2 regions of the Pseudomonas sp. CCC3.1 genome follow, and region 1 is predicted to be linked to the other one. Evidence: predicted binding sites of a transcription regulator. Region 1 holds the regulator's gene; the other holds the start of a gene.
The links. Region 1 encodes FliA, which starts transcription of late flagellar genes. Its sites were predicted from a motif close to CTAAAGTTTNNNNNNNNNNNGCCGNTAA; they were not measured.
Positions count from the first base shown of each region.

Region 2: RHM56_RS03125 (flagellar protein MotY) is a predicted target of FliA. The motif match lies at 3,307-3,334, and genes of this name have one in related genera.

Region 1 is NZ_CP133778.1:1,852,214-1,857,035, reverse strand. Features, by position in the region: gene RHM56_RS08390 (protein phosphatase CheZ) at 1-391, opposite strand, end outside; gene RHM56_RS08385 (chemotaxis response regulator CheY) at 412-783, opposite strand; gene fliA (RNA polymerase sigma factor FliA) at 955-1,695, opposite strand; gene fleN (flagellar synthesis regulator FleN) at 1,695-2,525, opposite strand; gene flhF (flagellar biosynthesis protein FlhF) at 2,642-3,955, opposite strand; gene flhA (flagellar biosynthesis protein FlhA) at 3,967-4,822, opposite strand, start outside.
Region 2 is NZ_CP133778.1:687,757-692,578, forward strand. Features, by position in the region: gene bfr (bacterioferritin) at 1-149, opposite strand, end outside; gene RHM56_RS03105 (bacterioferritin-associated ferredoxin) at 348-566, opposite strand; gene RHM56_RS03110 (peroxiredoxin) at 848-1,450, shown strand; gene rnt (ribonuclease T) at 1,524-2,198, opposite strand; gene pyrC (dihydroorotase) at 2,195-3,241, opposite strand; gene RHM56_RS03125 (flagellar protein MotY) at 3,397-4,302, shown strand; gene RHM56_RS03130 (argininosuccinate synthase) at 4,431-4,822, shown strand, end outside.

The DNA.
Region 1 (4,822 bases):
AGCGCCCCCAGTCAGCACTCAAGGCTTTGGCTTCCTGACCCAGACCATTGACCAGCGGCGTACAGTTCTCGACCAGATCCATGGTTCGATTGGCGGCGGCTTCGGTCAGCTTTACAACATAAGCCAAACGTTCAGTGGCATCCGTGATCTGCGACACTTCTTCGGCGCGCGGCATGGTCGGATCAATATGAAAATCGACTATTGCGCTGTGTAATTCGCGCGTCAGCTTGCCGACTTCCCGGTACAGGCCGCGATCTCGGGTCTGGTTGAGCTCATGAATCAATTGCACGGCGTCGCCAAACTGGCCCTTTTCGAGGCTTTCGACCAGTTCGTGAGCATGTTTTTTGAGGGTCGACTCAAACTCGCCCGTTGTTGAATCTTTCTGCTCCATTGCGCCCCCCAGGGAACCGTTCAACCGATGCGTTCGAAGATCTTTTCGATCTTGTCTTTGAGTGCGATAGCGGTGAACGGCTTGACCACATAGCCGTTCACGCCGGCTTGGGCGGCTTCAATGATCTGCTCACGCTTGGCTTCGGCAGTCACCATCAGCACGGGCAAATGCTTGAGTTTTTCGTCCGCTCGCACATGGCGCAGCAGTTCGATACCGGTCATGCCAGGCATGTTCCAGTCCGTCACCAAAAAGTCGATGTGACCCAGATTGAGGATCGGAAGCGCAGTCGTGCCGTCATCCGCCTCGACCGTGTTGGTGAACCCGAGGTCACGCAACAGGTTTTTAATGATCCGCCTCATCGTTGAAAAGTCATCAACGATGAGGATTTTCATATTCTTGTCCAATTCGACCTCCAAGCAGTCTTAAACGCACTTCATCTCTGAAGGCGCCATTCAATCAATTCGGCATTCATTACCTGTAGGAGCGAGCTTGCCTCGCGATCTTTTGCTTTTAAAGATCAAAAGATCGCGAGGCAAGCTCGCTCCTACAGGGAAACTACGTGATCAGTGCGCTCGCCACTGCCCCAGACGCGCTCGCAATCGTGCGGCGCACTGGCTGTGCAACTGGCTGACGCGCGACTCGCTCACCCCCAGCACCTCACCGATTTCCTTGAGGTTGAGCTCTTCGTCGTAGTACAGCGCCAGCACCAGCCGTTCGCGCTCCGGCAACAAGCTGATCGCTTCGGCCAGCGCGGCCTGAAAGCGTTCATCCTCCAGGTCTCGCGATGGCTCAAGATGAGCACTGGCGCCATCCTCGTGCAGCCCTTCGTGTTCGCCGTCCTGCAACAGGTCGTCGAAACTGAACAGGCGGCTGCCCAGGGTGTCGTTCAAGATGGCGTAATAATCATCAAGACTTAACTTAAGTTCGGCCGCAACTTCGTGATCTTTAGCGTCACACCCGGTTTTAGCTTCAATTACCCGAATGGCGTCACTGACCATGCGTGTGTTGCGGTGCACCGAACGCGGCGCCCAGTCACCCTTGCGCACTTCATCGAGCATGGCGCCACGGATGCGGATACCCGCGTAGGTCTCAAAACTCGCGCCCTTGGTGGCGTCGTATTTGCTCGACACTTCAAGCAGGCCGATCATGCCCGCCTGGATCAGGTCGTCGACCTGCACGCTGGCGGGCAAACGCGCCAGCAGGTGATACGCAATGCGCTTGACCAGCGGCGCGTAGCGCTCAATCAGCTCATATTGGCTGTCACGCGACGGCTTGCTGTACATGCGATAGCCGCTGGCAGTCATTAGACCCGTCCCCCACCCGCTTGCTGTACCAAGCGCTCGACAAAAAATTCCAGATGACCCCGCGGATTAGCCGGCAGCGGCCAGGTGTCCACCTTCTGGGCAATGGCCTTGAACGCCAGCGAACACTTGGAACGCGGGAAGGCTTCGTACACCGCACGCTGCTTTTGCACAGCCTTGCGTACACATTCGTCGTAGGGCACGGCGCCGACGTATTGCAGGGCCACGTCCAGGAAGCGGTCAGTCACTTTGGTCAGTTTGGCGAACAGGTTGCGCCCTTCCTGAGGGCTCTGGGCCATGTTCGCCAGAACCCGGAAGCGGTTCATGCCGTAGTCACGGTTGAGCAGCTTGATCAAGGCATAGGCATCGGTGATCGAGGTCGGCTCGTCGCACACCACGAGCAGCACTTCCTGGGCGGCGCGCACAAAACTCACCACCGATTCGCCAATCCCGGCGGCGGTGTCGATGACCAGCACATCCAGGTTATCGCTCAGATCGCTGAAGGCCTGAATCAGACCGGCGTGTTGCGCGGGGCTCAGGTGCACCATGCTCTGGGTGCCCGAAGCTGCTGGCACGATGCGGATCCCGCCGGGGCCCTGGAGCAAGACATCACGCAGCTCACAACGCCCCTCGACCACATCGGCCAGGGTAAATTTGGGGGTCAGTCCCAGCAGGACATCGACATTCGCCAACCCGAGGTCGGCGTCCATCAACATGACGCGCCGACCCATTTCGGCCAATGCGATGGACAAATTGACTGACACGTTAGTTTTACCGACGCCACCCTTGCCGCCGGTCACTGCGATCACCTGTACGGGATGCATGCTGCCCATGATCTTTTTTTACCTTGTCTTACTTAGACGCGGCTACAGAGACTGCTGCGTGTTCCCCAGGAACAACACCGTGCAGACCATCAATGTAGGTACATTGCAACGTAATCATCACTGCCTCAGCCAACCCGTTTGGGCGGGCTGTGGTAGATATCAGCGAACATATCGGCCATGGCTTCTTCGCTGGGTTCTTCCTGCATTTGCACGCTGACGGCCCGGCTCACCAATTGGTGACGACGCGGCAAGTGGAGATCGTCGGGGATCCGTGGACCGTCCGTGAGATACGCCACCGGCAGCGCGTGCCCGATTGCCAGGCTCAACACCTCGCCCAGACTCGCCGTTTCATCCAGCTTGGTCAGAATGCAACCCGCCAGCCCGCAGCGCTTGTAACTGAGATAAGCCGCCGCCAGCACTTGTTTCTGGCTGGTCGTGGCCAGCACCAGGTAGTTGCGCGCCTTGATCCCGCGCCCCGCGAGGCTGTCGAGTTGCAGGCGTAATGCCGGGTCGCTGGCTTGCAGGCCTGCGGTATCAACCAGCACCACGCGCTTGCGCACCAGCGGCTCAAGGGTTTGGCCCAACGACTGGCCGGGGGCCACGTGGGTCACCGGTACATTCAGAATGCGCCCCAGGGTTTTAAGCTGCTCCTGGGCGCCGATACGAAAGCTGTCCATGCTCACCAATGCGATATTTTGCGCGCCGTACTTGAGTACATAGCGCGCCGCCAGCTTAGCCAGCGTTGTGGTTTTGCCCATGCCTGCGGGACCGACCATCGCGATCACACCGCCCTCTTCCAGCGGCTCCAGCTCCGGGGTTGTAATCATGCGCGCCAGGTACGCCAGCAACATCCGCCAGGCCTGACGCGGCTCATCTATCTGGGCCACTTGCGCCAACAAATCGCGTGACAACGGACCGGACAATCCGATGCGCTGCAAACGGCGCCACAAGTTGGCCTGTTCGGGCCTTGAGCCTTGCAGCTGGTTCCAGGCCAGCGAGCCCAGTTGCACTTCGAGCAACTCGCGCAGGCCATTGAGCTCATTGCGCATGTTGTCGAAAGCACGCTGGTCAATCGACGGCGCAGGCGCGGCCAGCGGGCGCGGAGGCTCAACCAGCGTGGGCTCAATCAACGGTTCGGCGGCAGTCAGCGGCAAGCCTGCGAACAACTGACGGCTGGCCTCGGCATCGCCCTCGCCGCGCAAACTCAACTCAGCCTGGGCCGACACAATCTTCGATTGGGTCTTGCGCAGCTCTTCTTCCAGTTCAACGTTCGGCACCCTGGGGGCCAGCGCGGACAATTTGTAGTCCAGGGCCGCAGTCAGCTCAACCCCGCCAGCGATCCGGCGATTGCCAATAATGGCGGCATCAGCCCCCAACTCGTCACGAATGAGTTTCATGGCCTGACGCATGTCGGCGGCGAAAAATCGCTTCACTTGCATAAATCAAACCCTCAGCCGTTAGGGCCAACTGTCGCAACGATCGTCACTTGCTTGTTGTCAGGAATTTCCTGGTACGCCAGCACGTGCAGGTTCGGCACCGCCAAACGGCCAAACCGCGAAAGCATCGCGCGTACCGGGCCGGCCACCAGCAGGATCACTGGATTGCCTTGCATTTCCTGACGCTGAGCCGCGTCGATCAACGAACGCTGAAGCTTTTCAGCCATGCTGGGCTCCAGCAAAACACCGTCTTCCTGACCTTGACCTGCCTTCTGCAAACTATTGAGCAATATTTGTTCCAACCTGGGCTCCAAGGTGATCACAGGCAGCTCAGACTCAACGCCGACAATGCTTTGCACGATGGCGCGGGACAAGCCGACCCGCACAGCGGCAACCAAAGCGGCAGTATCTTGACTCTTATGGGCATTGTTCGCGACCGCCTCGGCAATGCTGCGTATATCGCGTACCGGCACCTGTTCGGCCAGCAGCGCCTGCAAGACCTTGAGCAACTGCGACAGGCTCAAGACGCCGGGCACCAACTCTTCGGCCAATTTAGGTGAAGACTTGGCCAGCAACTGCATCAATTGCTGGACTTCTTCATGGCCAATCAACTCATGGGAGTGCTTGTACAGAATCTGATTCAGGTGCGTCGCCACGACCGTACTGGCATCGACCACTGTGTAGCCCAGCGATTGCGCCTGACTGCGCTGGCTGACTTCGATCCACACCGCTTCCAGGCCAAAGGCCGGGTCTTTGGCGGTAATCCCGTTAAGGGTGCCGAACACCTGCCCGGGGTTAATCGCCAGCTCGCGGTCCGGGTAAATCTCGGCCTCGGCCAGAATCACCCCCATCAGGGTCAGGCGGTAAGCG
Region 2 (4,822 bases), 1.2 Mb from region 1:
TCGATGGATTCGTTGTATTCGTGCTTGCCTAACTTTTCCAGGCCCCAATCCTGATACATGCGCGCATGCAGAAAGTATTGATTGATCGCAACCAGCTCGTTACCGAGGATTTTGTTGAGGTGCTGGATGACTGAAATGTCGCCTTTCATCGCGAGGGCCTGCCTTAATTAACCGTATATAAGGCTGAGTTTGAGCTGCGTATTAAAGACTGTCAAACCTAAGTGTTTGAATAATAAATGAAAATTAATCGGAATAAGAATGTTTGTGTTCCGCGTCTTGGCTCTAAGTGCTTGAATTTTTGGCATAAAAAAACCGGACATTAAGTCCGGTTCTTTAAAATTCGGTAATTACGCAGCAGAAAATTCTGCTGGAAAACCCATTGCCGCTTGGCTGGCTTGGAGGGATGACAGGGTTTCGCGAACCACTTGCTTGGCCAGGCAAGCGCATTTACCGCATTGGCTGGCAACGCCAGTCGCTTCACGCACTTCGCGGTAACTGCAGCAACCTTCGTAGATTGCATCGCGGATTTTTCCGTCAGTAACGCCAGTGCAAAGGCAAACGTACATAAATAAGAACCATCGCTGGTTGGGATTCAATGAAACGGATCTTAATGTTAACGAGAATGATTGTCAAAGTACGTTGGAGCTCTGTTGTGCTTTGTTCAGGTTGCGCTGACGAACGGTATCGGGAACTCAATGTTCAGAGGATGAAAAAGGGCTAAGGCCGGTTCCGACGAGCGGTGTATGATGGCCGGTCATTTTTATGCGGAGCTGGACGCAAGCCTGCTGTTTCACGATGGCAAGCCTGGCCTGGCCCCGTTCTTCACATTGCACCCAGGAGATATCCAATGAGCGTACTCGTAGGCAAACAAGCCCCTGACTTCACCGTCGCCGCCGTACTCGGCAATGGCGAAATCGTTGACAGCTTTTCGCTGTCTACCGCTATCAAAGGCAAATACGGCCTGGTGTTCTTCTACCCACTGGACTTCACTTTCGTTTGCCCGTCTGAGCTGATCGCTCTGGATCACCGCATTCCTGAGTTCCAGGCGCGTAACGTTGAAGTGGTTGCAGTCTCCATCGACTCCCATTTCACTCACAACGCATGGCGCAACACCCCAGTAAACAATGGCGGCATCGGCCAGGTGAAATACACCATGGCTGCTGACATCAATCACGCCATCTGCAAGGCTTACGACGTTGAAACTGAAGGCGGCGTAGCATTGCGCGGTGCTTTCTTGATCGATGACAAAGGTGTTGTTCGCTCCCAGATCGTTAACGACCTGCCACTGGGTCGTAACATGGACGAGCTGCTGCGTCTGGTTGACGCGCTGCAATTCCACGAAGAGCACGGCGAAGTGTGCCCTGCCAACTGGAAGAAAGGCGACAAAGGCATGACCGCTTCGACTGAAGGCGTTGCGGCTTACCTGACTGAGAATGCTGGCAAGCTGTAAGCTTTCTGGCGGCAAAAAAAACCGGACTCAGTGTCCGGTTTTTTTATGCGCGGTGTAAGCCTGAACGATTCGATCAATCGTTGAAGTCTTTCCAACCACCCATTTGCTTCCAGCTGTTGACGATGCCGCAGAACAGCTCAGCAGTCTTTTCGGTGTCATAACGCGCTGAGTGCGCTTCACGCCCGTCAAAATCGATATCAGCGGCCTGGCAGGCTTTGGCCAGGACGGTTTGACCATACGCCAGGCCTGCCAGGGTTGCGGTGTCGAAGCTAGAGAACGGGTGAAACGGGTTGCGTTTCATGTCCAGGCGAGCAACGGCCGCATTGAGGAAGCCCAAATCGAAGCTGCTGTTATGGCCTACCAGAATGGCGCGTTTGCAGCCATTGGCTTTCAACGCCTTGCGCACGCCACGGAATATGTCGGTCAACGCTGTCTCTTCGCTGACGGCCATGCGCAGCGGGTGATCCAGTTTGATGCCGGTGAACTCCAGCGCCGCGGCTTCGATGTTGGCGCCTTCAAATGGCTCAACACGATGGAAATAGGTGTGTTCAGGGAACACAAAACCTCTTTCATCCATGCCAATGGTGGTTGCCGCGATTTCCAGCAGGGCATCAGTGGCACAGTTGAAGCCACCTGTCTCAACGTCGATTACGACCGGCAGATAACCGCGAAAGCGCTCGGCCATCGGGTGGCGCGAGCCGCCACCATGACCGCCTTCATGTTCGTCATCAAAATGGTCGTCACTCACAGGTGTTCCTCCAGCAGGCGCCAGCGCAGTTTTTCACCGGCGCGCAGCGGAATTACGTTCAACTCGCCGAAAGGCAGGCTGGTTGGGGCGGTCCACTCTTCGCGAACCAGAGTAATCTGTTCGGTACTCGGTGCCAGGCCATAGAAGCGCGGGCCGTTGAGGCTGGCGAAGGCTTCTAGTTTGTCCAGCGCATTGCGCTGTTCAAAGGCTTCGGCGTACATCTCGATGGCCGCATAAGCGGTATAGCAACCAGCGCAGCCACAGGCCGCTTCTTTGGCATGCTGGGCATGAGGCGCCGAATCGGTACCCAGGAAGAACTTCTCGCTGCCGCCGGTGGCCGCATCCAGCAGAGCTTCCTGATGGGTGTTGCGCTTGAGAATCGGCAGGCAATAGAAGTGTGGGCGGATACCGCCGACTAGCATGTGGTTCCGGTTGTAAAGCAGGTGGTGCGCGGTGATGGTGGCGCCTACATTGGCCGAGGATTCGTTGACGAACTGCACAGCGTCAGCGGTCGTGATGTGCTCGAACACCACTTTCAATGCAGGGAAGCGTTCTACAACGCGACGCATGTGCTCGTCGATGAAGATCTTTTCGCGATCGAACACATCGACATTGGCGCGAGTCACTTCGCCGTGGATCAGCAAGGGCATGCCGACTTCAGCCATGGTTTCGAGGACCGGGAAGATCGCATCGATGCTGGTTACGCCAGAGTCGGAGTTGGTCGTTGCGCCAGCCGGATACAGCTTGGCAGCGTGGACGAAGCCGCTGGCTTTGGCCGTGCGAATGTCTTCAGGCCGTGTTCGGTCTGTGAGGTAGAGCACCATCAGGGGCTCGAAGCGGCTACCAGCCGGGCGAGCAGCCAGAATGCGCTGTCGATAGGCATCGGCTTCGGCAGCATTACGCACCGGAGGTACCAGGTTGGGCATGATGATGGCGCGGCCAAAGGTGCGCGCAACATCCGCCACAGTGTGAGGCAACACAGCACCATCGCGAAGATGAATGTGCCAGTCGTCGGGACGCAGCAGGGTCAGGCGGTCAGACATTGGGGATTCCAGGCGGGTCGAACTGATGCGAATGCTACCGGAAAAGACTCTGTCAGGCACTCGCTATCAAGTTTTGTACGCACTATCCGATATAACCAGGGTATGCCGTAAAACTGTGGACTGGTTTTTTGCAGTGCACGCCTGTGGAGCCCCCTGTGCGTCAACGTTATTTCATTCTGCTCAGCCTGTTTGCCAGCTTTCCTTGCCTGGCCCTGACTTTCCAGACCCGTCTGGAGAATGTTGAGTGGAAAGTAGAGGGCGACAAATTCGAGTGTCGGCTCATTCAGCCCATTACCGATTTCGGTTCAGGAGTTTTTGTGCGCCGCGCCGGAGAACAGGCTGTTTTCCGTCTCAATGCGTACAACTCCGTGTTGGGCGAGGGCTCTGCGACATTGCTGGCAGCGGCGGCGCCATGGCAGCCGGGGCGGGGTGATATTGATTTGGGGGCGGTATGGATCGGGCGCGGCAATGTGCTTTTTAACAGCTCCCAGGCGCAGGCCGGGCGTTTGTTTCGAGGTTTGCTGGAGGGGCGTAGCCCGCTGGTCAGGCACTATTCGCCTACCAGTGGCTTGTCGGAGGTCCGACTGTTGCCTGTCAAGTTTCGTCAGGCGTATGGCGATTACGAAGCGTGTACTGCCAAGTTGTTGCCAAAGAATTTTGAGCAAGTGCGCCAAAGCCAGGTCGGTTTTCCTGGGGGCGGGATTGAGCTTGACGTCAACGCCAAGGTCAACCTGCACGTCATGCTGGAGTACATGAAGGCCGACCCGACGGTTAACCACATCCTGCTTGAAGGATATTCAGATAACGTGGGTAATCGTCTGACCAATCGTGAGCTGTCACGGCGCAGGGCGTTGGCGGTGATGAACTACTTCAAGGAAAACGGCATCCAGGAGTCGCAGATAACGATGCGTTTTCACGGTGAGCAGTACCCATTGGCGCCTAATAACAATGCGGCCAATCGTGCGAAGAACCGCCGGGTCAGCGTGCGTCTGGAGCGTGTGCCGGAGCCTGAAAAGACTGCCCCGAGCGTGGGAGTAGTCAACCCTGCGACTCTGTCCTGATGTCCAAGTCCGGGTCGTGTTGTTGAAACTTACTGTCGCTTTGTCGTCTTAAGCTGTCGCCCCTCTGTAAATTCACCCACGCGAGCGGTAGACTGTTCGGCTTTTCGAACAACCCGTGGAGTGATGGCATGGCGGACGTAAACAAGGTCGTTCTGGCTTATTCGGGCGGCCTGGACACTTCGGTGATCCTCAAGTGGCTGCAGGATACTTATAACTGTGAAGTCGTAACCTTTACCGCTGACCTGGGTCAGGGCGAAGAGGTTGAGCCTGCACGCGCCAAGGCGCAAGCCATGGGCGTCAAGGAAATCTACATTGACGACCTGCGCGAAGAATTTGTTCGTGACTTCGTGTTCCCGATGTTCCGTGCCAACACCGTTTATGAAGGCGAGTACCTGCTGGGTACCTCCATTGCTCGTCCGCTGATTGCCAAGCGTCTGATCGAAATCGCCAACGAAACCGGCGCTGATGCCATTTCTCACGGCGCAACAGGCAAGGGCAATGATCAGGTTCGTTTTGAACT